Regions from separate parts of the Aquicella lusitana genome, predicted to be linked through region 2. Evidence: riboswitches for the same ligand, from Rfam matches in the RefSeq annotation. Region 2 holds a riboswitch; the other holds the start of a gene.
The links. Region 2 has a riboswitch for thiamine pyrophosphate ahead of thiC (phosphomethylpyrimidine synthase ThiC). Riboswitches for the same ligand answer to the same signal wherever they lie in the genome.
Positions count from the first base shown of each region.

Region 1 (16,683 bases), on a different replicon from region 2:
AGAAAATGACGCGAATGGCAAACCCATCCGGGTGATAAAAGAAATCAAGGGAACACCGGGTAAAAATATTTATCTCACGCTCGACAGCGGGCTGCAGTTTGCTGCTGAAAAAGCACTTTCCGGACATAACGGTGCCGTCGTTGCCATTCAGCCTGCTACGGGGCAAATTCTTGCCATGGTAAGTGAGCCCGGTTATGACCCTAACCTCTTTGTACTTGGCATTAGCCAGAAAGATTATCAGGCTTTACAGGGATCCGAAGACCGCCCGCTTTACAACCGGGCCCTGCGCGGTCTTTATCCGTTTGCTTCTACCATTAAACCTTTTTATGCCTTGCAGGGGCTGGATACCGGCGTTGTGACGCCAACGGATACTATTTGGGATCCGGGCTGGTTCCAATTGCCCAATAGCTCACACCGCTTCCATGACCACCGCCGCGGCGGTCATGGTACAGTCAATCTGAGTAAGGCGATTATCACTTCTTGTGATATTTATTTTTATGAGTTGGCCAACAAAATGGGCATTCGTCGCATGGGCGCCATATTAAACCAGTTTGGTTTTGGCACACTCACGGGCATTGACCTGGATGACGAACTGCCGGGTATTGTCGCCTCCCCTGAATGGAAGCGAAGAATGAAAGGTGAACGCTGGTATGACGGTGACACTATTATTTCAGCCATTGGCCAGGGCTTTATGCAGGCTACGCCATTACAACTTGCTGCCGCCACAGCCACCCTCGCCAATCGGGGACAGCGCTTCATGCCCTTCCTCTTACTGGGCGAGCAGCTTCCCGGCAAAGCCTATGTGTCGCAGCAACCCATCTCGCTCGATCCCGTGACATTACAAGATGACGTTTATTGGGACATCGTGATTAAAGCCATGCAGGATGTGGTGGCTTCTCCCGGGGGCACAGCCTATCGCGCCTTTGGGCCACATAATTATACTTATACCATCGCAGCCAAAACAGGGACAGCGCAGGTTTCGCGACGCCGAAATCCGGACGAGCAAGATAAACAGGAAAATTTACCTGAAAAGCTCCGCGACCATAATCTTTTTATTGCATTTGCACCAGCAGATAAACCGAAAATTGCACTCGCGATTATTACCGAACACAGTCACGTTGCAGCCGAAACCGCGCGGGCTATTTTCGATTATTACCTAGGAACTCAACAAAATGTTACTCGACATTCTCCGAATAAAATTGAAAAAACCCCAGCATGACACGCGTTATCGTACATTCTGGCAATATATCCATATCGATATCACGCTGCTCACTTTCCTGCTGCTGCTCGCCGCTGCGGGACTTTTCATCCTCTTTAGCGCCAGCAGTCAAAATCCGCGCGCCATTGAATTGCAAATCGCACGATTAATGCTAGCTTTCTTTATCATGTTTGTGGTCGCGCAAATTTCGCCTGCCACCTTACAGCGATTAGCGCCATGGCTTTATCTGCTGGGTCTTACTCTGCTCATTACGGTGCTGGTTATTGGCCGCATAGGCAAAGGCGCGCAGCGCTGGCTGGACTTGGGGATTGTACACTTTCAACCGGCTGAATTAATGAAGCTTGCCATTCCGCTTTTACTGGCGTGGTATTATCACCGTATCCACCTTCCCCTAACGACCCGATCGGTTCTCGTTGCCATTCCTATCATTTTCATTCCCGCTTTTCTCACTGCCAAACAACCCGACCTGGGCACTGCTATCTTGCTTGCCATTGCGGGCAGCAGTGTCTTATTTCTTGCCGGTTTAAGCTGGCGAATCATTACTTCAGCACTCACCCTACTCATCGTTTGTGTTCCCTTTGCCTGGTATGTACTACATGATTATCAACGCCAGCGTGTGCTGACGTTTCTGAATCCAGAACGGGATCCCTTAGGCGCAGGCTACCACATTATTCAATCTAAGATCGCCATTGGCTCAGGCGGATGGTTTGGAAAAGGCTGGTTAAATGGTACTCAGTCGAACTTGCACTTTTTGCCCGAACATTCGACTGATTTTATTTTTGCCGTTTGCGGAGAAGAGTTCGGCTTTGTAGGTAATATGATTCTAATTGTACTTTATATGCTGGTTGTATTGCGCGGATTATATATTACAATCAATGCGCAGGATACCTTTACGCGTCTCTTGGCCGGCAGTATTACGTTTACTTTTTTTGTTTCTTTTTTCATAAACATGGGAATGGTGACCGGCATCCTGCCCGTGGTAGGCATTCCCTTGCCGCTGGTTAGTTATGGCGGATCATCCATGGTGACGATGATGATAAGTTTCGGTATGCTGATGTCTATACAAACGCATAGAAAATTAGTGACTACTTAAGGATAAAATATGCTGCGATTTTTAGGCTCACACGCCTTCTGTACCCGGATAGTCACGTCTATCTCATCCATTCTGCTTGGGTTCGCGCTCGTCTTTTTAAGCCCAGCTGTTTATGCCGATATGCATTTTGTAGAACGCAAGGATGTCCAAGAATTCATTAAAACCATGGTGAAAAAAAATCGTTTCAACAAGGAGCAGTTGGTTGAACTTTTCAGCAAAGTCAAATTGCGCCCTATCGTTGTCACTCACGTGAAAAAACCGCTGGAAAAAAAGCCCTGGTATACTTATCAAATGCTCTTCGTGAATGAATGGCGCATTCAACATGGTGTACAATTCTGGAATAAATATGAAACTGTACTACGCAAAGCAGAAGCGGTGTATAAAGTACCAGCTAGTATTATCGTTGCCACCATTGGCATTGAAACAAAATATGGTCAACGCACGGGTGATTATCGCGTGATCGATTCGCTGACCAATCTAGCGTTTAGTGATTCCTCCCGCGCACCTTTCTTTCGCAGAGAGCTAGAGCAATTTTTATTGCTCGCTCGCGAGCAAAAACTGGATCCACTGAAGGTCATGGGGTCTTATGCTGGCGCCATTGGCCAACCGCAATTTATGCCAAGCAGCTATCGCCATTATGCGGTTAACTTTTCCGGCAGTGGCAAAACCGATCTTATGAATGATGAAGTCGATGTCATTGGCAGCATTGCCAATTACTATAGCAAACATGGCTGGAAGCTCAATGAACCCGTCGCCATCCAGGCAGCTACCATTGGCGATCGATATAATTATCTATCGCGCAATAATAAAATCAAAGAACCGCTACTTGCAGCAGATCTCGCTAAATATGGCATTATACCGAAAACCAAAATCGTACCGGAAAATCAGAAGCTGAAAATTATTGAGTTGCAAAACCGTTACAGTAAAGAATATTGGCTGGGATTGCACAATTTTGGCGTGATTAAACGCTATAATTCGAGCGACTTGTACGCAATGGCTGTTTATCAATTAAGTATTTATATTTCTGACTTGAGGGAACGACTGAATAATGGATAAATTGACCAGGATGTCAACAATGAGCAGGCACCCCCGTGGTGCCTTATTGGTTCTTTTTTTGATGCTGTTGCTGAGCAGCTGCAGTCACGTAGGCAAGAAAGACGGGCCGCCTAATTTTTATGTGGATGAAACCAAGATCCCTAACGCCGTACCTAAACCCGAACCCCGAGCCAAATACGGCAATATGACTTCCTACCGCGTTTTTGGTAAACGCTACTATACACTGAAATCCAGCAAAAACTATGAAGCGGTCGGCACTGCTTCCTGGTATGGAACGCTGTTCCACGACCGGCGCACGTCAAGCGGTGAACCGTACGACATGTTAGGCATGACGGCCGCGCATAAAACCTTGCCGCTTCCTACTTATGTTGAAGTCACCAATTTAAAAAACAAGCGCAAAATCATTGTCAAAGTCAATGATCGCGGCCCTTTTGAAGGCAACCGCTTGATTGATCTTTCTTATGTTGCAGCCAAGAAACTGGGTATGCTCGGGCATGGCACAGCACTGGTTAAAGTAAAAGCCATTAATCCTCGCACATACGAGCGGGATCAATTCTTTGTCGCTTCCCGTCAGGCGAAACACAAAAAGCAGTTTGCTGAGAATAATAAACGCGATTTTCTTCTCACAGAAGACCCGCTTTTGCCCGAAAATAAATCCGCCCAATCAGTGTACTTACAAGTAGGCGCATTTAGAAATAAATCGCGCGCAGAAAAACTGAAGCAGCGCCTGATTGCCCTGCTGGAAGCACCTGTCAAAATTTCCAGCCCCTCCGCCAGCGGCAAATTTTATCGTGTCAAAGTTGGCCCCATTAAAGATGTTGCCATGGAAGATAAAATTACGCATCGTTTAAAGGGTATGGGTATTAAGCCTAACAAGACGAATGACGGATAACTTGCTGGATGATATCACCCGCTTTTGTTGCGGATTTGGTGTCTGAGTAGTGGCATCACTTAATTTGTCATCCTGCAGAGATAACACAGGTAAATGCTCTCAACCAGTGATGCTAAAGCTAACATCAGGAATCGCCTATGCTCCAAGTATTACTTTCCATTCTGGGGATCTTGTTAACCATTTTTTTTGTCATTGGAACCCACGAAGCGGCGCATTTTATTACAGCCCGTTTATTAAAGGTCAAAGTACTACGCTTCTCGATCGGTTTTGGTAAATCACTGGCGCGCTGGTATGACAAAAAAGGCACAGAATATGTGCTCGCACTTATCCCGCTTGGCGGATACGTCAAGATGCTGGATGAGCGTGAAGGCGACGTTGCCCCAGAAGAAGTCCATCTTGCCTTTAATCGCCAGCCATTTTACAAAAAATTTCTGATTGTGCTAGCAGGTCCCGCCGCCAATATTTTCTGCGCTTTCATTTTATATTGGCTCATTTTCATGATCGGTTTTGTCAATATCCGTCCAATCATTGGCGAAGTAGCGCCGGGCTCGATCGCGGCAAACGGCGGGCTTAAAATGAAACAGGAAATTATTCGCGTTGATGACAGAAAAACATCCAACTGGACAAGCGTTTTATTTCGTATTCTTGCGCATGCTGGCAATCAGGATCAACTAAAAGTCGAAACGCGTGATCCAGCCAGTAATAAAACACAAACACACCTGCTGGATTTAACCGCCTGGGACATGGATGAATTATCGCCTGACCCGCTGAACAGTCTTGGCATCAAGCCCTACGAACCTGTCGTTCCCCTGGTCATCGGTGTGATTGCCGAAGCTTCTCCTGCTGCGGCATCGCCTTTAAAAACGGGCGATCTCATTATTGCCCTCGATAAAAAGAAAGTGAATGACTGGTCTCAGGTCTTGAATGCCACCCTCAATCATCCTGGTGAAACAATTCGCTTTACAGTGGAAAGGCAAGGCAAACAAATAACCTTTCCGGTAAACATCGGTTATAAGCGAAACCTGCTCTTTCAAAAATACGGTTATCTTGGCATTGGACCTGACTTTACCTGGCCTGAAAACATGATGCATAAAATTCAATACGGACCCATTCAAGCCTTGGGCGCCGCAGGTCAACAGATTATCGATTTTACGTATTTCAACTTGCTGTTATTTGGAAAAATGGTCACAGGGAAATTATCACTACAAAGTCTTGGCGGGCCCATTACGATTTTTGAAACCGCCGGCACTGCCTTAAATTATGGCTTGCTTTCATTTCTCGGATTTCTGGCTTTTTTAAGCATCACGATTGGTATCATTAATATCCTCCCCATCCCCGGACTGGATGGCGGTCATTTAGTTATCCAGACTGTGGAGTTTCTCATTCAACGCACAGTACCGGAACGCATTATTATTTTTTTGTATTACATGGGGTTTACGCTGATCCTGTTCGTGCTCATTCAAGCACTGGTAAATGATCTATTAAGATTGATGTGAAGATGTTCTGAAACCAGGTTTTATAGTAAGATAACCTGATATTTTCGAGCGTTCCAAATAACTGAGCGCTCTCAAAGCAGGGACATAACGAAGCAGGATTGCTGAATGCATTCGCGTTGGATGGCGTTACGATATTCAATCGTTGTTGTTTTATCCAGCTATGCTCTGACAGGCTGCATGGTCGGCCCTAATTTCCATTCCCCTCATGCGCCTCCCGTCCATTCTTACAATGAATTCCCGTTACCGGCTAAAACCGCCAGCGTGCGTACGCCAGGTAATAGCGGAAAAGCACAACATTATGTCACCAACAAGGATATCCAGGCTGAATGGTGGACGCTATTTCGCTCGCCCGCACTGGATGCACTCATCCATACCGGTTTAACTAACAGTCCTAACCTGGCAGCAGCCCAAGCGGCTTTACGTCAGGCGCAGGAACTCCTCAATGCACAAATAGGCACATCACTTTACCCTGCTTTTAATGCGCAGCTCGCCGGGCAACGCCAGCGAGCTACCGGTCTCTCCAGCAGCACGGGGCCTACTGGCGGATCAAGTGGTGGTTCGAACGTTTTTAATTTATTTAATGCAGCTGTAAATGTTTCCTATACGCTGGATATCTTTGGTGGGGCACGCCGGGAAATAGAAAGCCTGCAGGCACAGGTTGATTATCAGCAATTCCAATTAATTGCTGCCTATCTGACACTGACCTCCAATATCGCTACCACTGCCATTACCATTGCTTCACTGGAAGGACAAATCAAAGCGACGCGTCAATTAATTAAAGAACAGGAAAACCAGCTCACCATCATTAACAATCAATTCCGTTTAGGCGCAATTGCCGAATCCAATGTACTGACGCAGCAAACGCTGCTTGATCAAACACGCGCAACATTGCCGCCACTTGAAAAAAGTTTATCGCAGTCAAAACACGCGCTTTCCGTGCTAATCGGTGAATTTCCTAATCAGGAACTGCCCAAGTTTGATCTGGATAAATTGGTACTGCCTGTGGAGTTACCCATCAGTCTGCCTTCTGCTCTTGTACGGCAGCGCCCTGATGTGCGGGCTTCCGAAGCACTATTACACGCCGCAAGTGCCCAGATTGGCGTTGCAACGGCAAACTTATTTCCACAGTTTACCTTGACTGGCAGCTATGGCTGGACAGCAACCGTACCTTCCGCCCTGTTTAAATCTGCGAGCAAGGAATGGAGTATCGCAAGTCAATTAACGCAACCGCTTTTTCAGGGCGGCGCCCTGCTCGCTCAACGCCGAGCCGCGATTGCCGCCTATGATCAGGCAGCGGCGCAATATCGCCAGACCGTACTACAAGCATTTCAAAATGTTGCTGACTCGCTGCGGGCACTCGAAACCGACGCGCGCACCTTGCGTGCACAACGGCAGGCTGAAATGGCCGCTTACAAGAGTTTGAAATTATCGCAAGATCAGTATCGATTGGGTGGTGTCAGTTACCTCAATCTACTCACTGCCCAGCAGCAATATCAGCAAACCGTTATAGCGCGCATCCAAGCGCAGGCAGCACGTTATAGTGATACAGTCGCCCTGTTCCAATCACTAGGCGGCGGCTGGTGGAACCGTCCGATAGCGGCATGTCATGACACTGTCAATCCCACGCAGGCTTCATTGATATGCCCCTAAGCGGAGATACATGAGGATAATTTATGAAGGTTAGATTAGACAGCAGAATGAAAAAACCGATGTTAATCATGCTAATAGTCCTCGGCGTTCTATTCGGCGGCATTTTTCTTTATAAAGGCGTCATGTCGCTGCTGATGAAGCGTTTTTTTGCCAGCATGGAAAATCCAGTCATCACCGTTTCAACGGCAAAAGTAGCCTATTCTAACTGGGAACCTAAGTTAAAAGCGGTAGGTAGCATGCGCGCAACACTGGGCGTCAATGTCACAGCCCAGTTGGGCGGCATGATACAAACCATCTATTTTACGCCCGGCGCAACAGTGACCGAAGGAACCCTGCTGGTGCAGCAGAATGCGGATCCCAATATCGCACAACTTCATGCGTTGGAAGCGAATGCCGAACTCGCCCGTATCACCTACGAACGTGATAAAAAACAGTACAAGGTAAAAGCCGTCAGCAAACAGCAGCTGGACACCGATCTGCAAAACCTCAAAAGCTTGCGCGCGCAAGTGGCTCAACAGGCTGCTATTGTCGAACAGTTAACAATCAAAGCGCCCTTTGGCGGCCGTCTCGGTATTTCCAAAGTTAACCCAGGACAGTATCTCAATCCGGGCGATACGGTCGTCACCTTGCAACGCCTTGATCCCATTTATGCTGATTTTTATCTGCCACAACAGGCGCTCGCCCGCCTTAAAGTCGGGCAGAAAGTAAATATCACGGTCGATGCCTTTCCCAAAAAGACGTTTACCGGAAAAATTACAACCATTAATCCTCTTGTCCAGACCGATACACGCAACGTCGAAGTCGAAGCCACCATTGCCAATCCCAAAATGGAATTGGCGCCCGGCATGTTTAGCAATGTTGAAATCATTACTGACAAATCCAAACCGTATCTGACCGTTCCGCAAACCGCGATCAGCTTTAATCCCTATGGCGATATCGTCTATGTGGTAAAAGAAAAAAAGGATAAAGACGGAAAAACCGTTCTGACGGCAAACCAAGTGTTTGTCACAACTGGCGAATCCCGCGGCGACCAGATCATGGTTTTAAAGGGCATCAAGGAAGGCGATATTATTGTAACCAGCGGACAGCTTAAACTTAAAAACGGCAGCTATATTGCTATCAACAACAGTGTGCAGCCTGCGAATAATCCGTCGCCCAAAGTATCCAATGAACACGATGGATAACCTGTTCATGGCCCAGCTGATTGGGTTACGCACAGCAGAACTTGGAATAGCCGCATCTTGCGGATTAACTCCGCGCATGCAATGGCAGTAAGAGAGAGTAAGCATGAAATTTACTGACTTGTTCATCAAACGCCCTGTACTTGCCACAGTTATTAGCCTGTTTATTCTGGCAATGGGCTTGCGTTCTATCGCCTTGCTCCCTGTCATGCAATATCCGTTTACAGAAAATGCCGTTGTGACTGTCACAACAACTTATACCGGTGCAGACCCTGATGTAGTAGCCGGCTTTATTACCACGCCGCTAGAAAATTCCATCGCACAAGCAAGCGGCATTGACTACATGACATCCAGCAGCACGCCGGGCACAAGCACCATTAACGTCAATTTGCTATTAAATTATGATCCGTTAAAAGCACTTTCGGACATTAGCACCAAAGTCAACGCCGTTCTGAACCAGCTGCCGGCCAGCTCTCAGCTGCCGGTCATCACCGTTGCGGTGGGTGAAACGATTGATTCCATGTACATTGGATTCTATAGCGATGAACTCACCAATAACAAAATCACAGATTATTTGATCCGCGTAGTCCAGCCCAAACTGCAGGCAGTCAACGGCGTACAACTGGCTGAAATCCTGGGAAACCGTCAATTCGCGCTGCGCGCCTGGCTCGATCCCATAAAACTGGCCGCCTATGGCATCTCCGCCGCGGATGTCTCCAATGCGCTTGCCCAAAATGATTTTATTTCTGCCGTTGGCCGTACAGATGGTCAGATGTTTATCCAAAACCTCACAGCGAACACAGGATTAACGAACGTCGAACAATTCAAAAAGATGGTACTGAAATTCCAGAATGGCGCCATCATCCGTCTTCAAGACGTCGCCCAAGTCGATTTGGGTGCACAGAATTATAATACCGCCGTTGGTTTTGATGGACGCGACGCGGTATACGTAGGCATCAAGGTTGCGCCCGCCGCCAATTTGCTAACAGTCATTGATAACATCAAACAGATATTTCCCCGCATTCAAGAGCAGTTACCGCAAGGGTTAAATGCGAGCATTGTTTATGATGCCAGTGAATACGTAAATAGCTCCATCAAGGAAGTCATCAAATCCTTAATGGAAGCCTTTTTAATCGTAACCGTTGTCATCTTTCTGTTTTTAGGTTCCATACGCTCCGTCACTATTCCCCTCATCGCCATTCCTCTTTCCATTATCGGCGCTTTTTTTATCATGCTGATTCTGGGTTATTCCATCAACTTGTTAAGTCTGCTCGCGCTGGTACTGGCGATCGGCCTTGTGGTCGATGACGCGATTATTGTTGTTGAAAATGTGCAACGTCACATGGAGGAAGGCAAACCGCCGCTTCAGGCGGCGATTATTGGCGCAAGAGAACTTGCCAATCCTATTATTGCCATCACTGTCGTATTAATTGCTGTCTACGCGCCCATTGGATTTATGGGCGGATTAACCGGCGCCTTGTTTACTGAATTCGCTTTCACCCTGGCAGGCGCAGTCACCGTGTCAGCAGTGATTGCGTTAACACTCTCGCCGATGATGTGTTCGAAATTTTTAAAAATGTCGCACGAGGGCAAGAAAGGATTTATTTTGCTGATCGATCAGACCTTTGAAAAAGTGGAACATGGCTACGAAAGCATACTACGTCATTCATTGAGCTTTCTGCCAGTGACGATTCTGTTTGCCGCTATTATTCTCGCGAGCAATTATTTTCTCTTCATCAGCTCCGATTCGGAATTGGCACCGCAGGAAGACCAGGGCATTATCATCGCACAGGCCACAGCCGCCGCAAACGCCTCCCTAAAACAAACCCAGCTTTATTCCAACCAGATCTATAACATTTTTAAACAATATCCTGAAACCGCGCATATCTTTCAAATTGATGGTGCAAATGGTTTAAATACCAGCATCGTGGGAATGGTATTAAAACCGTGGGACGAACGCACACGCACATCCAACCAGCTGCAACCCATCATTCAGCAGCAGCTTGATAAAATCGCCGGCGCAAAAACGGCTGCATTTCAGCTTCCCTCTCTTCCGGGCGGCGGCAGCGGTTTGCCTATCCAGTTTGTCATCACAACGACCGATGATTTTTACAAATTGAATGAAGTATTACAGAACGTACTTGATAAAGCTTATGCAACCGGCATCTTCGCCTATATTGATCCTGATCTTAAAATTGACCAAGTGCAAACTAATATTATTCTCGACCGCGACAAGGCGTCCGAGCTCGGTTTAAATATGCAAGATATAGGTGATGTACTGGGCGCGGCGCTAAGTGAGGGTTATATTAATTATTTTAATTATGCGGGACGCTCATACCAAGTCATTCCACAGATGGTCCGCAAAGACCGACTCAATCCCAATAACCTGCTCAACTATTACGTTACCGCAGCGAATGGTTCATCCGTTCCTCTGTCAACAATTGCCAGCCTGAAAAAAGTTATCGTGCCGGAAGCCATCAACCACTTTCAGCAGCTTAATTCAACTACCATTTCTGCTGTTGCTTTTCCAGGCGTCACCATGGGAGATGCATTGGGCGCCTTCCAGAAAATTGCAGAGGAGGTATTACCAGAAGGATACAGCACAGATTACGCATCACAATCGCGTCAATTCATCCAGGAAGGCTCTGCGTTAATTGTCACTTTCTTTTTTGCGCTGATTATCATTTTCCTGTCACTTGCCGCGCTTTTTGAAAGTTTTCGTGATCCGCTCATCGTGCTCATCAGTGTCCCTATGTCCATTTGCGGCGCGATGATTTTTGTGAGCCTCGGCATTGGCGGTGCAACGCTGAATATTTATTCCGAAGTAGGTCTGGTTACATTGATTGGCCTTATCAGTAAGCACGGTATCCTCATTGTACAGTTTGCCAATGACCTGCAAAAAGAAGGAAAAAGCAAGCGTGAAGCTGTGGAGATTGCCGCCCGGGTTCGCTTGCGCCCTATTTTGATGACAACGGCTGCCATGGTATTGGGCGTCATCCCGCTCATTACTGCAAGCGGCGCAGGCGCACTGAGCCGTTATAACATTGGTCTTGTCATCGCAACCGGCATCTCCATCGGCACGCTCTTTACCCTTTTTGTCGTGCCCGCAATGTATTTGTTGATCGCACAAGAACATCATGCCGAAGACGCGCTTGGCCTTCCTGAGAATCCCTCCAGCACCTGATGTGGATCCGATTGCATCGCCATAACCAAATAGCGTACTATCTTCTCCACACTCAGGGGCGCCATATACCTATAACCATCCACCTGGCTGAGAGATCCCTAGCGGGAACGACCCTTTGTACCTGATCCAGACAATACTGGCGGAGGAAGCAGTGAAAATTCCACATATTCACATTAAAAATGCGGCGCTTGCCTATGGCGGGCATCTTGTTTTTTCGCATCTTGATATCGACTTGCCTGCGGGTGAATGGATAGCCCTCCTGGGGCCAAGTGGTGTAGGTAAAAGCTCTTTTCTTCGCATGATAGCAGGCTTGGCCTCGCCCGAGGAAATATCACAGGGTACTTTTTACGCAGACAATCACCAACCGCTGAGCCAGCAAGTCGCCTACATGGGACAAACGGATATGTTGTTACCCTGGCTGACCGTATTGGAAAATGCGATGGTCAGTGCCCGCCTGCGCACAGGCAAAACCCGCTGGACCGAGGCCGCACAGCAAGCTGCTTCCCTGCTCAACAAAGTAGGGTTAGCCGAGGCGTCTCATTTATATCCGCATCAATTATCTGGCGGCATGCGGCAGCGGGTCGCACTGGTCAGGACCCTAATGCAGGATAAACCACTGGTCTTGATGGATGAGCCCTTTTCGGCAGTCGATGCGATCACTCGCTACAAGCTGCAAACGCTTGCTGCCCAATTACTCCAGGATAAAACCGTTCTATTCATTACACATGATCCGCTGGAAGCGCTGCGCCTCGCTGACACTATCTATATTATGCAAGGCGAGCCCGCGAGTTTAAAACGCGTTGCCCGCCTAACCTCATTGCGACCGCGTGAATTGTCCGAGCCCGAAATTATCGATCTGCAGGCAATGCTTTTCCGGGAGCTGGCACAGGCGGCGGGAGAAGCACTATGAGGCCATTGTTACGCATGCTCCTGATCACTGCGGGTTTGCTGCTGTTATGGCAAGGTATTGTCCAAATTTGGCAATTACCCGATTATCTGTTGCCTCCTCCCTGGCAGGTTTTCGCTACGCTTTATCAACAGCGTGACCTGATCGCTGTTCAAGCCATACCCACCCTTTATGAAACCATAGCAGGCTTCCTCTTGGGCATTTTTTTTGGTGCCATGGCAGCGATCGTGGTCGCTTTTGTTCGTCCGCTTACTCGCTGGTTTCTGCCTATTCTTATTATCAGCCAGGCGATTCCCACCTTTGTTATCGCTCCCCTGCTAGTCATCTGGCTGGGATATGGAACAGCATCAAAAATAGCGACAACCACCCTAATGATTTTTTTCCCCATTACCAGTGCTTTTTATGATGGCCTGCGCAAAACGAACCCCGACTGGCTCGCGCTCGCCCGGGTCATGCATGTTAAAGAATGGCGCATATTTTTACACATCCGCATTCCTGCAGCCTTGCCCGCACTGGCCTCTGGTATCCGTATCGCTGCTGTCGTCGCACCTATAGGCGCTGTTGTCGGTGAATGGGTCGGATCCAGCCACGGGCTCGGGTACCTGATGTTAAACGCCAATGCCCGGCTGCAAATTGACATGATGTTTGCCGCATTAATTGTTATTATTTTATTGGCCTTGACCCTGTATTTCAGCGTAGACAGGCTTCTGCGCAGACTGGTGTGGTGGAACTGAATTGCAAAATAAGGCTTCAAGGTAAAGCAGGATGACAGACTGAATCGGAGTACACCGTATGAAAAAAATAATCTTATTTTTATTTTTAACAGTTTTTGCTGCAGCCTGCTTTGCCGAGGCGCCGAAAAAACTGACTGTCGTTCTTGACTGGTTTCCAAACCCGGATCATGCGCCTTTAATTATTGCCGAACAGCAGGGCTTTTTTAAGGAAGAAGGGTTGGAAGTGGAACTCATTGGCCCTGCTGATCCTACCGATCCACCTAAATGGGTCGCAGCGAAAAAAGCAGATATTGGTATCACTTATCAGCCAGAATTCATGGAGCAGGTAGACCAGGGCTTACCGCTGGTGCGCATCGGTACATTAATAGACAAACCACTTAACTGCCTGGTGGTGCTCGATGAAAGCGGTATCAAGACACTCGCAGATCTTAAAGGCAAACTGATTGGGTCAAGCAATAGCGGATTGTCAGGCATTATGCTTAAAGTCATGCTCGCAAAACAGGGATTAACGGAAAAAGATATTGAATTAGTGAACGTGCGCTATAACCTGACGCAGGCACTTCTGTCCCGTAAAGTGGATGCGGTCACAGGCATGATGCGTAATTTCGAAGTTCCACAGCTGGAATTGAATGGACATAAAGTTTCCGCTTTTTTTCCTGAGGAAAACGGTATTCCCAATTACAGTGAGCTGATTTTCATCGCCAATACGAACCGCATGTATGATAAGCGTTTCCCTCGCTTTCTTGCTGCTATCAAAAAAGCAGTCGCTTACCTGGATGCGCATCCACGTGAAGCATGGGAACAATTTATCCAGAAGTACCCTGAAGCAAATAATAAAGTGAATCGTGAAGCGTGGTTTGCTACAATCCCCTACTTCGCTGAAGATCCTGCCGAATTCGATAGAGATGAATGGCGGCGTTTTGCCAAATTCATGCAGGAAAACCAGCTGATTAAAAAATCACGGCCTGTGTCACGTTATGCGGTGATGGTTTAATCTCACATTAATAACGTTGCCGGCAAATGCCGGCGCTCACACTCGATTATTTTAGTATAAAACCTTGGCCGCAAGCGGCAAGGTTTATGCCATCATGCTGGTTTGTAACGACTGGCATGATCTATTTTGTTTACTCGTGAGAAAGGATGATTTTCATGTTCACATACATTCTTATTGGCTTAAATGCTGGCCTACTTGCACTCATGCTAATAATACTGATCAAACTGATCATGACGGATAGCCGTATTAAACAGGCAGGAATGAGAGTGGATGAGCAAGTAACGCAGCTTTCAAAGCAGAATCAGGCACAGGACCAGCAGCTGAGAGAAAATCTGCTAGTCAATTTTGCCGGGTTACAGCAAGCCATTCTGGAAAAACTAAGCCACTCCCGTGTGGAGCAGACACAACAGTCGGCTGATTTGAGGGAACAATTACAGCAGGCTTTTGCCCAGCACCGTGCACGCTTTGATGAGCGGCAAATGGAAGCGCTCAAAATCCTGCATGATACTCTGCAAAAAGGCGTGCAGGACACCCGTCAGCAAGTCAGTGAATCGCTGTCCGAGCACTCGAGCCAACTCAGTAAACGTGTTGAACAGTTAACACTGACCACAGAAACTAAATTGAAAGAAATCAATCAGCAAGTTGAAAAACGGCTAGCCGAGGGTTTTGAAAAAACCAATGAAACCTTTGGCGATGTTATCAAGCGACTGGCGTTGATTGATGCCGCACAAAAGAAAATTACCGAGTTGTCAAGCAGCGTGGTCAGCCTTCAGGAAATACTGAATGATAAACGCTCGCGCGGCGCGTTTGGTGAAGTGCAATTGTCAGCGCTGATTTATAACATGATTCCTGAGCAGCATTTCAGTTTCCAACACCAGTTAAGCAATAACCGACGGCCCGATTGCATGCTATTTTTGCCTGAGCCGACGGGCAATATTGCCATTGATGCCAAATTTCCCCTGGAAAATTTTCGCCTGCTGATAGACTCATCGCTAACGGACATGGAAAAGCAACAGGCAATTCGCCAGTTTAAACTTGATATACGCAAACATATTCAGGATATCGCAGAAAAATACATTATTCCGGGTGAAACAGCCGATGGTGCAGTCATGTTTATTCCCGCAGAAGCAGTCTTTGCTGAAATCCACGCACACCACTCGGATCTCGTGGAATTTGCCCAGAAATCCAAGATATGGATGGTGTCGCCCACTACTATGATGGCCATTCTCACCACCGCGCGCGCAGTACTTAAGGACGCCGCCACACGTCAGCAGGTACATGAAATTCAAAAGCACTTGCGCATGCTTGCTGAAGATTTTGAGCGCTTCCAAATGCGCATGGACAATCTTGCTAAACGCATTGCGCAAGCCCACACGGACGTTGAACAAGTGCATATTTCATCAAGAAAAATTACGCAGCGATTTGTGCAAATTGAACGTGCCGAGTTAAACGGAATAAAAACAGAATCCGTATTAATTGCTGAAAATCCCGATACCTCTGATAAAACCGGCGCTGCATAAACCATTGTTGCCTGTTTAGCGAAGGCGCCCGGGAATAAGCCGCGAGACAAGATAGCGGGCCTGAGCTAATTTAATCATCGCTTTTTACAGGATAAAAACGCGATCGCAAGCGGCAGGGTTTATGCGATCAATTCATCCCGTGTGTGATGCTTAACTTGCTCGATTCCAGCGCGTGTTCCTCGTCTTTTTCAAATGCTGCCGCTTTACAGGCTTCCAACACCTCAATTCTAGATAGAATTTCCTCGACATCCCCAAACAGACTAGACCATTCTGATTCCAGCATATTAATTTTTATAAACTCATCTTTCGCTAAGAATTTTGCAGTCTGACGAAGATGAGCAAGATCCATTCCAGATAGATACTTATAAATATAGTCTCTTAATTCAGGCGGAATATGACCCAATATATTATTTGTATTGGGATCTAACAAAGTATTAAGAGCTGAATCAGAATAAAGAAACTTATCGACATGACGGAGATTAACCAGGTCTTTTGCTGATAACTTTCCAAAAATCAGCGATCTTATTTCTTGAGGAAGCAAACTAAAAACATTGAATGATTTTCTGCTATCTTCTTCCGTCTCATCCCCAGCATTGAGCCTTGATTTATAATTGATAGCAAGCCCCAGGGATTTAAGCGGGCTAATCAATGATTTTTTAGCTTCTTCAATCAAAAACGGACCCCATTTTGTATCCTGAAACTTCCATAACATTTCCCAGCTCTTTTTATTTTCTAATTCCTGAAAACAACCGCGCTC
Region 1 is NZ_LR699114.1:857,933-874,615, reverse strand. It holds gene mrdA (penicillin-binding protein 2) at 1-1,219, shown strand, start outside; gene rodA (rod shape-determining protein RodA) at 1,173-2,312, shown strand; gene mltB (lytic murein transglycosylase B) at 2,322-3,368, shown strand; gene AQUSIP_RS04075 (septal ring lytic transglycosylase RlpA family protein) at 3,388-4,260, shown strand; gene rseP (RIP metalloprotease RseP) at 4,398-5,756, shown strand; gene AQUSIP_RS04065 (efflux transporter outer membrane subunit) at 5,862-7,406, shown strand; gene AQUSIP_RS04060 (efflux RND transporter periplasmic adaptor subunit) at 7,430-8,590, shown strand; gene AQUSIP_RS04055 (efflux RND transporter permease subunit) at 8,694-11,771, shown strand; TPP riboswitch at 11,816-11,937, shown strand; gene AQUSIP_RS04050 (ABC transporter ATP-binding protein) at 11,923-12,681, shown strand; gene AQUSIP_RS04045 (ABC transporter permease) at 12,678-13,412, shown strand; gene AQUSIP_RS04040 (ABC transporter substrate-binding protein) at 13,471-14,406, shown strand; gene AQUSIP_RS04035 (DNA recombination protein RmuC) at 14,562-15,926, shown strand; gene AQUSIP_RS04030 (F-box protein) at 16,054-16,683, opposite strand, start outside.
Region 1: it holds a riboswitch for thiamine pyrophosphate, as region 2 does, so the genes downstream of both, AQUSIP_RS04050 (ABC transporter ATP-binding protein) here and thiC (phosphomethylpyrimidine synthase ThiC) in region 2, are expected to answer to the same signal.

Region 2 (16,683 bases):
TGTTTTCCAGGCTCCTTCAACCACTTAAGGATATTCAGGCGCGTTTCGTTCGATAAGGCTTTAAAAATAGTAATGACATTCATATCGTTATTATATCGGGATTTTGCAATATGTCAATTATAGCTTTCACTTCATCCTTATGACTAAGTGTTATACAATATGCCTTTCCGTGTGGCGGAAGACGACTGAATCGATCAACTGTAAAGTGCGTAAGACATGATATCTTCGACGACCCATCCATCCCAGCCTGTGCTTGGTCTCTTATTTGTGGCCACACTTGCTGCTATCAGCTATTCCATTATGACCCTGCCTTGGCTCGCTGCCACTGGTATCAGTTCGCTTGTGATTGCTATTTTGCTGGGTATGCTGTTTGGCAATGCCTTACCGTATCCTGGTTCCTGGTCTCCCGGTATTCAATTCGCCGCGAAGCGTTTATTACGCACAGCAATCATGCTATATGGCTTTCGTATCAGTTTTCAGCAGATCGCTTCCGTAGGCTTAGAGGCGCTGTTGCTGGATATATTTGTTGTCACTTTCACGCTTAGCGCAGGTTATTTGTTGGGTAGAAAAGTGTTTAAACTCGATCCTGACTTATCACTGCTCATCAGCGCCGGTGCCGCTATTTGCGGTGCTGCTGCAGTGCTTGCTGTTGAAGATATTTTAAAAAGCGATTCCTATAAGGCGGCGGTTGCTGTCGGCACAGTCGTCCTTTTTGGCACAGCTTCCATGTTTCTTTACCCCTTGCTTCAGCATGCTGGGCTATTTGGTTTTAGCAACAATCAATTCGGGATTTTTGCCGGCGCAAGTATTCATGAAGTAGCACAAGCATTAGTCGCTGGCGCTAATATTAGTGCTGAAGCTGGTAAAATCGCCGTGATTGTCAAAATGATTCGCGTGCTATTGCTGGTTCCCGCGCTCATCTTGCTTTCTCTTTTACTCAGCCGCACTTCGAGACAGGCAGAGAATAACAGCAAAACCCGGCTAACTATTCCCTGGTTTGCCATTGGCTTTGTTCTGGTGATTGCCTTTAATTCACTGAATCTCTTATCGGCTCAACTCATCAACGTGATCAACCAAATCGATATTATTTTGTTGACCATGGCCATGGGAGCGATCGGCATCGAAACGAAATGGAACAAAATTAAAAAAGTAGGGTTAAAGCCTCTTTATCTCGCAACGATGCTTTTTATCTGGCTACTTGCGAGCGTTTTTGTCATCGTCAAATGGACATAATCCCATCAGGCGCGAGCTCGCTATCTGCTATTTCAGTTTTTCCTTTTGCCAGGCAGTCATGCCACCATCCAGTGATTTCACCGACTTGAAGCCAGCGCTCAATAAAAATTGTAATGCGGTCATACTCTTGCCGCCCGACGTGCAATAAGTCACTACCATTTTATTAGGGTCCAGCTCCTGAAAGCGGTTTGGCAATTCTTCCAGTGGAATCAGCGTGCCGCCAATGTTAAATGCCTGGTGTTTTTCAGGTGTCCTGACATCTACCAGTTGAATATCCTGATTGTTTTCTAAAGCGTGACTCAGCTCGCTAGGTGAAATAATGTAGTCATTCATTTTAACGTCTCTCTGCTGCCTTTCAATTTTTGAAGGCCTCATCATACGATATCTTTTGCAGGTTTCACAATCCGGATTATGCGATAAACTGAATTCACGAAACTGCATGGTTAGCATATCAACCATCATGACGCGACCCGCGAGTAAAGTACCCTGCCCCACAATCCATTTTATTATTTCAGCTGCCTGAATCAGGCCCAGCAAGCCAGGCAATACACCCAGCACACCGGCCGTACGGCAATCCGGCAGCATGCCGTTTTGTGATGTTGCAGGAAAAAGACACTGGTAGCACGGTCCTTCATCGCCAAGAAAAATAGAACACTGCCCTTCGAACTCATGAATACTCGCAAACACAAAGGGTTTGCCCAACGCAACACAATGCTCATTGATAAGATAGCGTGCAGCAAAATTATCGGTACAATCAGCCACAATATCAAATTGATCAATCAGCGCAGGTGCATTGGTTGAATCCAGTTTTTCATTATACGTCTTGATCTCGCATGCGGGATTGAGCTTCATCAGCTGCGTTTTAGCGGCGCAAACTTTCTGCTCTCCTACATGCCTATCCTGATAAAGAATTTGTCTCGGCAGATTGCTTATTTCTACTGCATCGTGATCGATAATACCGATCGTACCTACACCCGCTGCCGCAAGGTAAACGAGCAGAGGCGAACCAAGACCGCCAGCGCCCACACATAATACGCGCGCTTTTTTTAATTTTTGCTGGCCTTCCACGCCTATATTTTTTAGATGGATTTGCCTGATATAACGGTTAAATTCCATTTCAGTCAACGGCATTGATAATGATCCACTATTTGTAATAATTTTCGGGTGGAGGCAATGGGGTCCTCCGCTTTAGTAATCGCCGAAATCATGGCGACGCCGCTCACGCCTGTCGCAAGGACATTGTCAATATTTGCCCTGTTAATTCCGCCTATTGCGACCAAAGGATACTGATTTAACAGGCTGCACCAGTTTTTTAAATTCAAAATTCCTTGTGGAGCAAAGGACATCATCTTACTCGTTGTAGGAAAAATGGGACCACAGGCAATATAAGAAGGTTGAATAGCGTGTGCTCTTGCTACTTCATAATAACAATGGGTACTAACGCCCAAACGTAAGCCCGCCTCATTTATTTTTTTTATATCTGCCAACTGTAAATCTTCCTGCCCCAGATGCACGCCGTAAGCGCCAAAGGCAAGCGCTTTTTCCCATTCATCATTAATAAAAAGGCGCGCTTTGTATTTTTTTGCCAAAAGAATGCTGCGTTGAATTTCTTTTTCCAATGTCTTGCCAGTTTGATGCTTGATTCGCAATTGGATAGTCGTAACGCCCAATGGCAATAAAGTTTGCAACCAGTCACTACTGTCAACAATAGGATACAAGCCAAGTGGTCTCGGTCCGCAATTAGGAAAAGACGCTGCAACGAGGCTAAGCGGCTTTTTGGACACGCGAGGCAAATCCATTTCACACGTTGGCCAGCTTGTTTGCTGCACTAAATCCGTCCTTGTCCACAATGTTTGAGCTAGACGGATTTCCCTATTGATGTACATTTTTGCCATGACAATGGCATCTTTCATTTCATGATTAAGCGCAAGAGCTGCAGCAATAGCAGAGGACAATACACAGCCAGACCCGCGGTATTTTTTTTGCGGATAACGGTCGCTTGCCATCCAAAAAGATTCGCTGCCATTCGTCCAATAGTCCTGGCTCAGCGCGTCATGATCAACGTGCCCGCCTTTAATTAAAATATTTTTGACGCCCAGCGAAAGTATCTCTCGCGCCGCTCTTTCTATATCTTGATGGGAATGAATCCGACAACCTAGTATGGCTTCCGCCTCAGGCACATTCGGCGTCAACAGGTCAAGGTATGGAAACAATTGTTTTAACTGCGACAGATACATTCGAATACTGCCTCTGAACAAAGGCTTGCCAGAGGTTGCCACACACACGGGATCCAACACACTCTGGCCATCATACAGCTTCAAAAAACGGGCGATGCAATTCACCGCTCCCCTGCTACCGAGCATGCCGATTTTCACTACCGTCGCGGGCAACTCGGCAGTGAGCGCGGTAAGCTGTGCATCGATGTGATGTGGCGGCAAATAATGTGTTGCAGTTAGGATATTTGAATTCTGAGAGGTAACAGCAGTCACCACTGAAGCGCTCCGGACGCCAAGCCGCTCAAGCACACGCAAATCAGCCTGCATGCCCGCGCCACCGCTCGGATCCGAACCTGCAATGGTCCAGACGATGGGTTTCATCATGCCTGCGCTTCCTGGTGCCAAAAAGGCGTATCAAGCAGAGATGTGCTGGGATGCGCCATGTTCCTTTCTGGCATCATGCCAGATTCATATGCTGCCCGCCCGGCGATCACCGCATGCTGAAATGCTGTTGCCATACGGACAGGATCATTTGCCAATGCGACGGCCGTGTTTAATAAGACTGCGTCAAAGCCCAGTTCCATGGCTTGGGTTGCGTGGGAAGGTTTGCCAATGCCTGCATCCACGATTAATGTTACTTCAGGAAGACGTGTGCGAAGCATTTCTAACGAATAAGGATTAACAAGGCCTTTACCGGAACCAATGGGTGCGCCCCATGGCATTAAAATCCGACAACCGACATCCATTAGGCGCTTACATAAAACCAGATCGTCCGTGCAGTAGGGAAACACTTCAAATCCCTTATGAATCAGCATACTCGCTGCTTTAACGAGTTCAAAAGGATCAGGCTGCAAATTATAATCGTCGCCAATCACTTCCAGCTTGATCCAGTGCGTCTGAAAAATTTCTCTGGCCATTTCTGCTGTGGTAATCGCATCCTGTGCGCAGTGACAACCTGCCGTGTTCGGCAGTAAATGGCAGCCTGATTCCTTTATATATTGCCAGAATGCACTACCGCTTTTTTCCTGCGGCGATTGGCGACGCAGTGAAACAGTAATCACATTTGCACCAGAAGCATGAATGGCGTCACGCATCGTCTGCAATGAAGGATATTGTGCGGTGCCTAACAGTAATCGACTGGAAAGTATTTCATCCGCCAATTTCCACATACTAACCTCCCTGCATGGGAAAAATAATTTCGATTTGATCGCCTTCTTGTAAAAAAGTAATGGCGTGCTCACTACGCGAAACAAAGCGCCGGTTAAGCGCGACAGCAAAATACGTTTCCTGGTAACCCTGCGCATGCAATAACGCTGCCAATGATAAATTGGATTCCACTGTGATTGCTTGCGCATTAAGCTGCACATTAATCATCGTCGCTCCTCCAGAGTTGTGGATAAGATAAAGCTGTTATGCCCTGCTCCGTGTACCGCCTGATTTCTGCCGCGAGTAGTGGTGCAAGCAAAAATCCGTGCCTGTAAAGACCATTTATGGCAATTAATCCATCACGATAACGAATAGCAGGTAAATAGTTGGGTAAAACCGGGCGGCAATGCGTCACCGTTTTTTGAATGCGTGCTTCCGCAAATCCGGCATGCAAATAATAAGCTGCCGTTAATAACTCCAACATAGATCGCACTGAAATAGGGCTCGTGTCTTCAGCGTGAATTTCACTGGCGCCCACCAGATAAAGATTATGTTCTCTAGGGACAACATACAGACTATATCGTGGATGTAAAAACCGAACAGGACGATGAAGATGCACATCGGGTGCATGTAGCCAGAGGAGTTCACCGCGTATCCCTTGCAATTTACCAAATGCTGATTTGGCACCTAAACCACGGCAATCGAACACTTTATCAAAACGCATCTGCGTGCCGCCTACCCTGACTTGATAAGGCCTGACCTCATCGACAAAGGTATGTGTATGCCATGCAACCTGATGTTGGCGCAGATAATCCGCAAGTTTTGTAAATATTGCCTGATTGTCTAAATGGGCTTCATTTGGAAAATAATAAGCATGCTCAAATTTCGTCATCTCGGGCTCCAGTTGCTGCAGAGTAGATGGCTGCAATTTCTGGTAATGATGTGCACCTATTTTTTTCTCTATGCACGCCATAAAACGTAGCAATTCCGCCTTGTCTCGGGGATGCGACACAACAAGGCTGCCGCTCTTGCGAAAATAAAGTGCGGGATCAAGTTGATCAATAATCGTCTGCCAATGGTTGTGAATACTCTCTTGACCCATGTGACAGACAAGTAAATCGGATCGTTCCAGCTCGGATACAGGCGTGAGCAACCCAGCGGCGGCCATACTACAACTCTTGTTACCATCGTCACTGTCCTGATCAAACAAGACAATACGATAGCCTGCATTACAAAAGGTAAAAGCAAGCAGTCGCCCCATAATACCTGCGCCTACAATGGCAATTTTCATGCGTTTGCCTTTGCGTAGTCACGCAGTTCATGAGAAAGCTGCATCGAACAGAATTTTGGGCCACACATCGAACAAAAATGCGCGATTTTGGCTGATTCCTGCGGCAATGTCTGATCATGATAAATGCGCGCTGTATCAGGATCCAATGCAAGATTAAACTGATCTTCCCAACGGAATTCAAAACGGGCTTTAGATAACGCATCATCCCGTGCGCGAGCTGCCGGATGCCCTTTCGCTAGATCGGCCGCGTGGGCGGCAATTTTATATGCCATGATTCCCTGTTTAACATCTTCCTTGTTCGGTAATCCTAAATGTTCCTTGGGTGTCACATAACATAACACGGCAACGCCATGCCATCCCATAATCGCCGCGCCAATTGCGCTGGTAATATGATCGTAGCCGGGTGCAATATCCGTCGTCAGCGGACCCAGAGTATAAAACGGTGCTTCTGCGCAATAATCTAATTGTTTTTCCATATTCACCTTGAGCAAATGCATGGGCACGTGGCCTGGACCTTCAATCATGACTTGCACATCATGCTGCCAGGCAAGCTGAGTTAGTTCGCCCAAGGTTTTTAATTCTGAAAATTGGGCTTCATCATTTGCATCCGCAATAGAACCAGGACGTAATCCATCACCGAGTGAAAAGCTGACGTCATAAGCCCGCATGATTTCGCACATTTCATCAAAATGTGTATAGAGAAAGTTTTCCTGGTGATGCGCAAGACACCATTTTGCCATGATCGAACCGCCGCGTGACACGATACCTGTCACACGATTTGTCGTCAGCGGAATATAGCGCAGCAAAACGCCTGCATGAATCGTAAAAAAGTCAACGCCCTGCTCTGCTTGTTCAATGAGTGTATCGCGAAAAATTTCCCAGCTCAGGTCTTCTGCAATGCCGTTTACTTTTTCTAGCGCCTGATAGATAGGCACCGTGCCAACGGGAACGGGGGAATTACGAATAATAAAATCCCGAATCGCATGAATATTCTTTCCTGTTGAAAGATCCATGACCATGTCAGCACCCCATCGTGTCGCCCAGATGAGTTTCTCAACCTCCTCTTGAACAGAAGAGCTGACTGGTGAATTACCGATGTTGGCATTAATCTTTACAAGAAAGTTGCGCCCCAACACCATCGGCTCAAGCTCAGGATGATTGACGTTGGCCGGAATAATGGCGCGACCATGCAGAATTTCACTGCGCACAAATTCAGGTGTAATCCATTCTTGATGATTACGGTTCTGATTTTCGCGTAGGGCAGCAAATTCCATTTCGGGTGTAATGATGCCGAGCTTGGCATAATGCAATTGGGTTACTCGATGGCCCGCCTTTGCTTTTCGAGGTGTGCGCTGTAATTTGGCAGCCTGCAGTTGCGCTGTTTTATTCAGGTCGCTATAACCATTGTCTTGTGCAGTAAGTGATCTTCCTTCATAAGGCGTTGTATCACTCCGTTCCATAACCCAGCTTGATCGGATATCGGGCAGGCCCGACAAAATATCAATCTCACAACCAGCATCCGTATAAGCGCCGGAAGTATCATATGCGCAAAGTACTGCGCCATTCGTTAATGATATTTCTCGCAGAGGAACACGTATATGAGGATGAATCCGGCCATGAATATATTTTTTTCTAGAACCGGAAAGTGATTGGCGCAAATGAGGATCTATTTGCATGTGGCGCTCCCTTTATTGAATCATATTCAGCCAGGAGCGCACGCAAGAATAGTCACAAAACCGAAAGTTTTTGCATGTCTAGTCACATTCCCTACGCAGGCCCTAGCCCGATCAGGTTCAAAGGGACTCTCTCAGCTTCAGGAAAACCTGAAGCACCCCTAGTGAACAAGCGCACACATTTAAACATAATTTTTTTTTAGAATCCAGTTAATCCAATTGGAGCACTACCCGCTTTTAGCAGCTAGAGTAACTTTTTTTCCAGAACAAGGGGAACCCGCTCTTTCACCGGCTTGTTCTGCGACAAAAACCAAGTCGTTTCTTTGCAAAAGGAGCAGCAGAGAATGGTTACTCTTGCTGCTAAAAACGGGTCATGCTCCCATCGCAATCTATCGCGCGTGTTGGGTAGGAATCCTGCACCCTCTTTCCACTATTTTGAATACACTGATAATGACAGCATTCAGTGACAAGTATAGGGTCCCGGCTAGTAAATACAAAGTAATCGTGTCATAAGTTTGTGCGATTAACTGTTGCGTTACGCCCATCAGATCAAGCAGGGTAATCGTGCTGGCAAGCGATGTACACTTTAATACAATAATTACTTCATTAGAGTACGCAGGTAAAGCAATACGAAAAGCGCGGGGCAGAATAATGCGGCGCAACGCCAGCCATTTTGACATGCCAAGCGCTTCGCAAGCAGCGATTTCACTTTTAGGAACAGAGTGAATCGCGCCTTTTAGCAGAATAGACGTATAACAAGCCGTATTTACAGAAAGCGCGATGATCGCACATACCGTCGGCTCACGGAGGGCGATCCAGAGAAATGAATGCCTTATCCATTCAAACTGACCAAGCCCGTAATAAACTAGAAAAAGCTGCACGAGTAGAGGTGTGCCACGAATAAAGAAAATAAATAGGTTGACTGGCTTTTGCAGAAATATATTTTCAGAAATACTACAGAGCGTCATTAAAACAGCTAGCACTAAACCTGCTGCCACCGACGCCAGCATTAGCGTGAGGGTAACGGACAAGCCGCTTAATAAATCGGGTAAGTAAGCAATTAAATTGGTCATGGATGAATATACCGGTTAGCCCTGATGGTTAAAAAATCAATAATAATTTGTGACACGCTAGTAATCAGCAAATAAATACTCGCAGCGACGAGATAAAAAGTAAAAGGCTTCAATGTCGTGCTCGCTGCAATTTTTGCTTCACTCATTAAGTCCGCAAGACCGATCAACATGACAATGGCGGTATCCTTTAATAAAACCAGCCATAAATTACCTAATCCGGGCAAGGCGTGACGCCAGGCTTGAGGTACCTGAATGCGTGTAAAAATTTGCCTGCCATTAAAACCCATGGCTTTTCCGGCATCTATTTGGCCGGCATCGATAGCGAGAAAAGCGCCGCGAAAAACCTGTGAAGCATAGGCACCAAAAATAAGGCTCAGCGCTGTAACAGCGGCGGCGAATGAACTAATGTCCACATAATGATGTAATAGTTTGCTTAGAATTGCTGCCAGTCCAAAATAAATAAAAAACAGAACGAACAATTCGGGTAATCCACGGATAATAAAAATTAAGCTCGCTGCAGGATAGCGCAACCAAGCAATGGGAATCGACTCAATTGTCGCGCCGAGCAGACCAACAATCATGCCGATAATGGCAGACAGGCAGGCCACTTTTATCGTCACCAGTGTACCAGAAAGAATTTGTAATAAATAACCGTCAAGTAACATTGTCTTATTCTCAATTTATATACTGCCACCAAATCAGATTTGCTCTAATGAATAGCACGGCCAAAATATTTTTTAGCGATTTTTTCGTAGGTTCCATTCGCCTTGATTTCCGCTAATGCCTTGTTGAAAGCGTCACGTAGTTCCGCATCGCCTTTTCGAACAGCAATGGCATAGCCCGTGCCAAAGTACGCATGGTCTACAACTGGTTTGCCGATCAGGCCAAACTGGTTATCTTCATTTCGCTTGAGCCAGGCGGTCGCGATAGGCGTATCTGCAAGCACCGCATCTAGACGGCCCAGCACAAGATCAAGGAACGCATCCTGCACGCTAGCATACGTTTTAATTTTTACACTGACACCATATTTATCCCGCAAATATTTCTCGAAGACAGAGCCCTGCTGTACCCCAATCACTTTTCCGGTTAACTGGGAGAGTGAAAAAGAAGCTGGCATAGCGCCAACAAAACTGCCGCTCGGTTCATAGTAAGCATGGGTGAAGCTGACTTCCTTTTCCCTTTCTTCCGTTACTCCCAGCGCTGCAATGATGGCATCAAATTTTCCCAGTTTCAGACTGGGTATCAGACTATTAAACGATTGATTGCTGAACGTGCAGTCTACTTTCATCTGCTGGCATAACGCGCTAGCGATTTCAATATCAAATCCTGTAATGCGGCCGGAAGGATCAATAAATTCAAATGGCGGATAGGTGGCTTCTGTTGCAAACTGAATAGTCTTCCATTGTCCTGCATTTAAGGCGCCATTCATAAAAAAAAGCAGGATGATCATTAGGAAATAGTTTTTCATGGAAGGATACTTTCTCCACTTGCTCATTATATTAATGCTGCATCGCTTCAAGAAATCGGCGAAAACGCGCTGTGGCAGGATGACTAAACATCGAAACCGTATCACCGTGCTCAATAATTTTTCCACCATCCAAAAAGATGGACTGATTGGCAACGCGGCGTGCAAAATTTAGCTCATGCGTGGCAACTAACATGGTCATGCCTTCGTTAGCCAATTGCTGCATGACGCCCAATACTTCCCCAACCATTTCCGGATCAAGCGCAGAAGTCGGCTCGTCAAACAGCATGATTTCTGGCTTCATCATCAGTGCTCGCGCAATAGCAGCACGCTGCTGCTGGCCACCGGAAAGCTGAGCAGGATAACGGTGTAATTTGTCAGCCAGTCCTACCTTAATTAAGAGTTTTTTGGCTTCTTCTACGGTTTGTTTTTTATTTTGCTTGAGTACATGCACCGGTGCTGCGATCAGGTTTTCAAGTACAGTCATGTGCGCCCACAGATTGAATTGCTGAAACACCATTCCCACCTTCTTGCGCAGCCTGATCATTTCTTTGTTGGACAAAAGGGTTTTGTCTTGCTCACCAAAGCGCATGATCTGGTGGTCAATTTGTATGGTACCGCCGTCCGGCATGGTCAGCAGATTAATACAACGCAGCAGCGTACTTTTTCCCGAGCCGCTGGTCCCCATGAGCGCAATCACATCACCTTTTTGGGCTGTAAAGCTGACGCCTTCCAAAATTGCATGTTTATTGAAAGACTTATATAAATTTTCGATTTTTATTTTATTCATAGCGGCATGCATAATTATTCAGTTAAGTTGCATATATAATCATGTTGCGCTAAACTTGTCAATCGAGTAAAAGACACTCTTACTTGGTGAAGACCGATTTCAAAATGAGAGGCATGCTATGCCGGCCAAATCTGTTTCCAGTATCGTTGTTGTTTTAAAATCCATTCTGCATTCCGGTTCCGCCGGTACGCAGGAAGAAATAAAACATGCACTGGAACAGCAAGGATATGCTGTTAACCAGTCAAAAATTTCGCGTCTACTGCGCAAATTGGGCGCCATCAAAACAACCAATGAGCAAAAACAGATTGTATACACATTACCGCTCGAACCTGCTCCACCCACTTCTAAAAATATTCTGTCCCAACTAGTATTAAGTATTACGACAAACGAAACCCTGATTGTCATTCGCACGAATCCTGGATCGGCTTCTCTGATTGGGCGCCTGCTCGATCACAACACGCAAGCGTTAAATATTCTCGGCACGGTGGCGGGCGACGATACGGTCTTCATTGCGCCGAAATCAATAAAGCAAATCCCCAAAATATTAATAGCCGTCAAATCCTTTTTAGCAGAGACAGCTTAATTAGAAAATTTTATTTTTCTCTCTAATTAACACTAAACTTTCTCAGTAGAATAGTGTATATACCTCTTTTATTTTTATTTGATTTTAAGTGAATTTTACCATGGACATAGAAATTAAGCGTTTATCAAGCCAACAAATGATCCCTTTTATTTCAGACCTTGCTGAGCTTCGAGTAAAGATATTTTACGAATACCCTTATTTATGCGAAGGCGATCTTGAATATGAAAAAAATTATTTAACAAGCTATACGCAGTTTTCAGAGAGTATCTTTGTTCTCGTTTTTGATGACAATAAGCTGGTAGGTGCATCAACCGCTACGCCATTAAAAAATGAAACAGATGAAATAAAACTTCCTTTTCTTGCAAACAATTGGGACCTCAATAAGATTTTTTATGTTAGCGAAGGCATTCTCCTGCCAAAATACCGCGGCCACAAAATCGGACTGAATTTTTCCAGGCAAGTTGAAGAGGCAATCCGGGAAAAAGGGACTTATGAAACAATTACCTTTAGCGTTGTTGACAGGCAGCCAGATGATCCCCGAAGGCCAATTGATTGGAACCCGCCTGATAGATTTTGGGAAGGTCTCAGCTTTACCAAGCATCGGGAACTAAAAACTTTTTTCAAGTGGAAAGAGATTGGTGAAAGTGAAGCGTCTCCTAAGCCGATGATCTTTTGGCTTAAGCAACTTTAATGGCACGGTTCTATCATTACGGTGGCCCAGTAAATTGGGCCGTCTATTATGCAAATAGCAATGCTATTTCGCCCGTGATAAAAGTTCTCGGCTGATAAGCTTTATACAGAAGGTAACTCTGCCAGAGATTGTTCCAGGATTTTTTCTCCTGCCACTGCTCGGTTTTTAACAGCAATGTAAAGAATAACTGCACTGAAGATACCTATTACAACAAAGTCCCAACCAAACGGAATCACGTTCTTACCACCAAAGGCACCCAAATAGGAAATCAGGACCAAGCCTCCAAAATAGGGCGCAATCCACAGGCCAGATTTAATTCCAAGCGAGGAGACAGCCAAGCGCCCGCGCAAACAGGCAATAATAAAAAAGACGATACCAATTCCCATGGCAATCGATAATTTATAAATGGTGTCCCAACCTGTCCAGTAGCTGAGTAAGTTGCAAAAATAAAACGCGAGAAGGCAAATCAGGGTGGCAGCAGGCAAACGAAAATGCCGCTTTTCATTTGGCAACTCAATACGCATACAGAGCAATGCAATCGGGCCCATAGCATAGGAGATGACCATACCGGAAACCAGAAAGCTCACCATCGCCTGCCAACCCGGTAGCGGTAAAAATAAAAACATGCCGAGGACAAAATTCACCATAATGGCTGCAACCGGAAAATGTTGTTTATTGAGGTAAGAAAGCCAACGCGGCACATAACCAATCTGGCTCATGGCATACAGAATACGGGCAGTTGATGTCACATAAATGAGGCCAGCGCCGGATGGAGAAACAGCCGCGTCTATATAGAGCAGTTTCACCAGCCAGGCCAAACCCAGTCCCGCCGCAAGTCCAGCAAAAGGTCCCACATCTCCAACGAAACTCACGTGTGCCCAGCCATGGGAAAGCGTGCTGGGATGCAGTGCGCCAATGAAGGCAACCTGCAAGCCAATATAAAGCACCAGACAGCAAGCAACGGAGCCTACTATCGCCAAGGGGATGGCAAGCGCTGATCGTTTTGTTTCACCGGCCAGTTCTACACCATGTTTAAAGCCGGTAAACGCAAAAGCCACGCCACCCGATGCGACCGCTGTTAAAATAGCTTGCCAGCCGCTCATTGAAAAAGTAGTAGGTACTAGGCCTGTAAAATTGCTGCTATGAAAGCTTACTTTCATTAGCGCAATGATGGCGATAATAATAACCGCAACCTTGAAGAAAAATAATAGAAAGTTAAAGCGCATCAGACCCTTATAGCTGACGATATTAATCATGCAAAACGCCAGCATCAACAATGTTGCCCAGACCAATCCTATCCCCGTTAGCACAGGAACACCGTTTTCAAACATAGTTAACGAAGTGAAATAGGTAGACGCATATTGCAAAATGGCTTGTACTTCGATAGGCGCCATTGTCAAGGCAGAGAGCCAAGCAACCCAGCTCAAGACAAAACTGGTGAATGTCCCATGGCTCAATTGCGGGATCTGGGCAGTCCCACCTGCAACAGGAAATAAAACCGATAATTCAGCAAAGGTCAAAGCGATGATAATCGTCGCCGCCCCGCCTACCAGCCATGCAATAATCGCTGCAGAGCCTGAGATTTTTGCTGCGTATAAAGGAGCGAATAACCAAGCAGAGCCCACCATACCATTAATGCTTATCATCAGCAGGCCAAAAGGCGTAAAACGTCGATTTAACATCATCCTAAGGGTTCATTCCTTTATTCAAATTGGCTGGGTCATGTATGATCGGCAATCCTTTCAAACTGTATCAGTATCGCGCCCAATAAAACGATAATGACGCCGATCGATTGTGTATAAGACATCTTTTCATGAAGCAGTGCCAAACCAATAATGACAGTGACAACCGGTTCAAGAACGGACAGTATGGATGCCTTTACTGGACTAATATACTTTAAACCATCCAGTAGCAATTGGATAGGGACGGCGGTCGCTATGATACCGAGCGCCAGCACATAACACCATGCAACGGGCGTAACAGGCACACTCAAGCTATGCGTATAGCAGGATAAAATTAAAAAGATGACCGTGTTGGCGAAGCAAATAAGGAAAGTAAGCAATCGGGAATCGATAGTTTTTGCACTGTGCTGACTTCCATAAACGTAACTTGCATAACAAAATGCAGCAAGTATGGCAAAGAACAGGCCAAAAATATCCAGCTGATACTGACCCTGACCTTTTAATAGCAACAAGCCTGTCACCACGGCCACCAGGGACGCAAAGGTGTGTTTATTGATGCGCCAGCCGCTGAACAACCAGGCAAATAGTGTGACAAACACAGGAAATGAAAAGAAAATTACCATACCCACACCTGTTCCAATGTGAGTGCTCGCCATGAAATAAAAAGCGCTTCCGCCGCTATAAGTCACAGCACCAAACAGAATAACTTTAACCAAGCTGGAATAAGCTTGTGTTGATTCGCTGTTTTTTTTCCTCAACAGGGTAATACTTCCCAGCATCCAAAAGGTAGCAATCAAAAACCGCCAGAAAAGCATATTAGCGACAGAAAAATGTTCATGAAAAAGTTCTGTGCCTAAATAGCCGATGAGGCCGTATAACATACCTGACAGTGCCACCAGAAGAGTACCGCGCAGTTGTAATTGAGAGGGAGACATCAAAGCCGTATTCATTGCACAACCTGTTATTTTAATAAGATTTTGTTAGTAGGATATTCTTTCATACCCCACCTATTTTTACCACCTCGCTGGGCTCGCTATTTTATAGCGCCGCCGCGCATTCAGCAAAGGCATTCACCTCACTTTCTGTGGTATCGAAGGACGTCATGATTCTTACCTCGGATGCCGCTTCATTCCATATATAGAAATAAAATTTTTCCTGCAATTTTTCTATATATTGCACCGGCATGGTTGCGAAAATGGCATTTGCCTGCGTTTCCTGCGTCAATCGGATGCCTTCGACTGTAGCCAGCTTTTTTGCCAGCAACTGTGCCATGGCATTTGCCTGCAGAGCATTCCGTTTCCATAAGTCGTTGGAGAGCAGTGCATAAAATTGGGCAGAGATGAATCGCATCTTGGAAGCAAGCTGCATACTTTGTTTACGAACGTATAGAAAATCCTTGCATAAACTACGATTAAAAAACACAACCGCCTCACCTATCATCATGCCATTTTTGGTACCGCCAAAAGAAAGGACATCAACACCCGCTTCTTTTGTCATGGCCTTCAATTCCACTCCAAGGCTAACTGCCGCATTAGCGATGCGGGCACCATCTACGTGCAAAAACATTTGGTTCTGATGTGCAAAATCAGCAATCGCTTTTATTTCATCTACCGTATAAACCGTGCCAAATTCTGTTGTCTGACTAATAGAGATGATCCCGGGTTGCACGTGATGCTGATCGCCCAAACGACTCAAATGGCGTTTGATGCTCTCGACCGAAAGTTTTCCGTCCTTAGTAGAGACAAGAAGTAGTTTTGATCCGGTAAATTTTTCTGGCGCACCGCACTCATCAACCTGGATATGCGCCGACTCAGCACAAATCACGGCCTGGTAGCTACGGTTAATAGCCGCAAGTGATGTCACATTGGCGCCAGTCCCGTTCAATACAAAAAAAACATCAATATCATTACCAAAATGTTCTTTAAATTTGTTAACGGCCTTTTCCGTATATACATCCTGGCCATATGCAGGAGCATGATGCTGATTTGCCTCAATAATTGCCCGCATAATATCAGGGTGAATACCAGCATAATTATCGCTGGCAAACGATTTTTCAGTCATGGGAATCACCTGGTTGAATTGAAGGATAGATTAATGAATGCGCAGAACAAATCATACAATTAATTCATACTCCAAACAATAGGACGCAAAACCATTATTGGTTGCGTAAATGGCGCAAAAGGTTACGTGTCTCGGGAAATAATAAATTATTTTTAAGCCTAATCATAATTAGGCCGATGATAATTAAAAAGAGCAAATTTAATACGAGAATAATCATGAGACCAAGCGCCCAGCTGGATTGAACGGTAATCAGATATAAAAACAGTAACCCCAACAGACACAGCCATAGACTTGTCAGCAATGAACCAAGCATTAAATATAGTACTAATAAAGTAACCAGATTTCTCCCCGCGAGGCGCGCTTCAATTTCAACAAGTGCAAAAAAATTGCCGACAAATCCAAAAAGCGTTGGCAGAAAAAAAAGCAACTTGATCACTGTCGCGGTAAAAAAAGATTTTTTCTTTGCTGTCATGTTTAACCTTCCTGGCTTAATAAATACAGCTTTCTTCTTTATGGCCTACAGAATCATTATATCGTAAATGCTTTTTTCTTTTTTTTATTTCATAACTTATTGAATAATTGCACATCTTGACTTATTTCATGTTATAATTGTATTTTAAAGACTCACTTTTTCTTTAACAAAAGGAATTGCCATTATGCTTGCATGGGCGCTACTGTTTCTTGTTGTCGCATTGATTGCGGGATTATTAGGCTTGGGAGGTATTGCGCTTATTTCTATTGAAATAGCAAAAGCCATCTTTTTTATTTTCATTGTTCTT
Region 2 is NZ_LR699115.1:62,373-79,055, reverse strand. It holds gene AQUSIP_RS10425 (ArsR/SmtB family transcription factor) at 1-83, opposite strand, end outside; gene AQUSIP_RS10420 (YeiH family protein) at 217-1,233, shown strand; gene moeB (molybdopterin-synthase adenylyltransferase MoeB) at 1,261-2,364, opposite strand; gene thiE (thiamine phosphate synthase) at 2,355-3,833, opposite strand; gene AQUSIP_RS10405 (thiazole synthase) at 3,830-4,618, opposite strand; gene thiS (sulfur carrier protein ThiS) at 4,620-4,823, opposite strand; gene AQUSIP_RS10395 (FAD-dependent oxidoreductase) at 4,816-5,886, opposite strand; gene thiC (phosphomethylpyrimidine synthase ThiC) at 5,883-7,562, opposite strand; TPP riboswitch at 7,633-7,732, opposite strand; gene AQUSIP_RS10385 (ABC transporter permease) at 7,949-8,632, opposite strand; gene AQUSIP_RS10380 (ABC transporter permease) at 8,629-9,297, opposite strand; gene AQUSIP_RS10375 (transporter substrate-binding domain-containing protein) at 9,342-10,127, opposite strand; gene AQUSIP_RS10370 (amino acid ABC transporter ATP-binding protein) at 10,132-10,887, opposite strand; gene argR (arginine repressor) at 11,006-11,470, shown strand; gene AQUSIP_RS10360 (GNAT family N-acetyltransferase) at 11,571-12,161, shown strand; gene AQUSIP_RS10355 (APC family permease) at 12,263-13,846, opposite strand; gene AQUSIP_RS10350 (DMT family transporter) at 13,882-14,793, opposite strand; gene AQUSIP_RS10345 (threonine aldolase family protein) at 14,882-15,904, opposite strand; gene AQUSIP_RS10340 (hypothetical protein) at 15,999-16,376, opposite strand; gene AQUSIP_RS12620 (DUF1328 domain-containing protein) at 16,561-16,683, shown strand, end outside.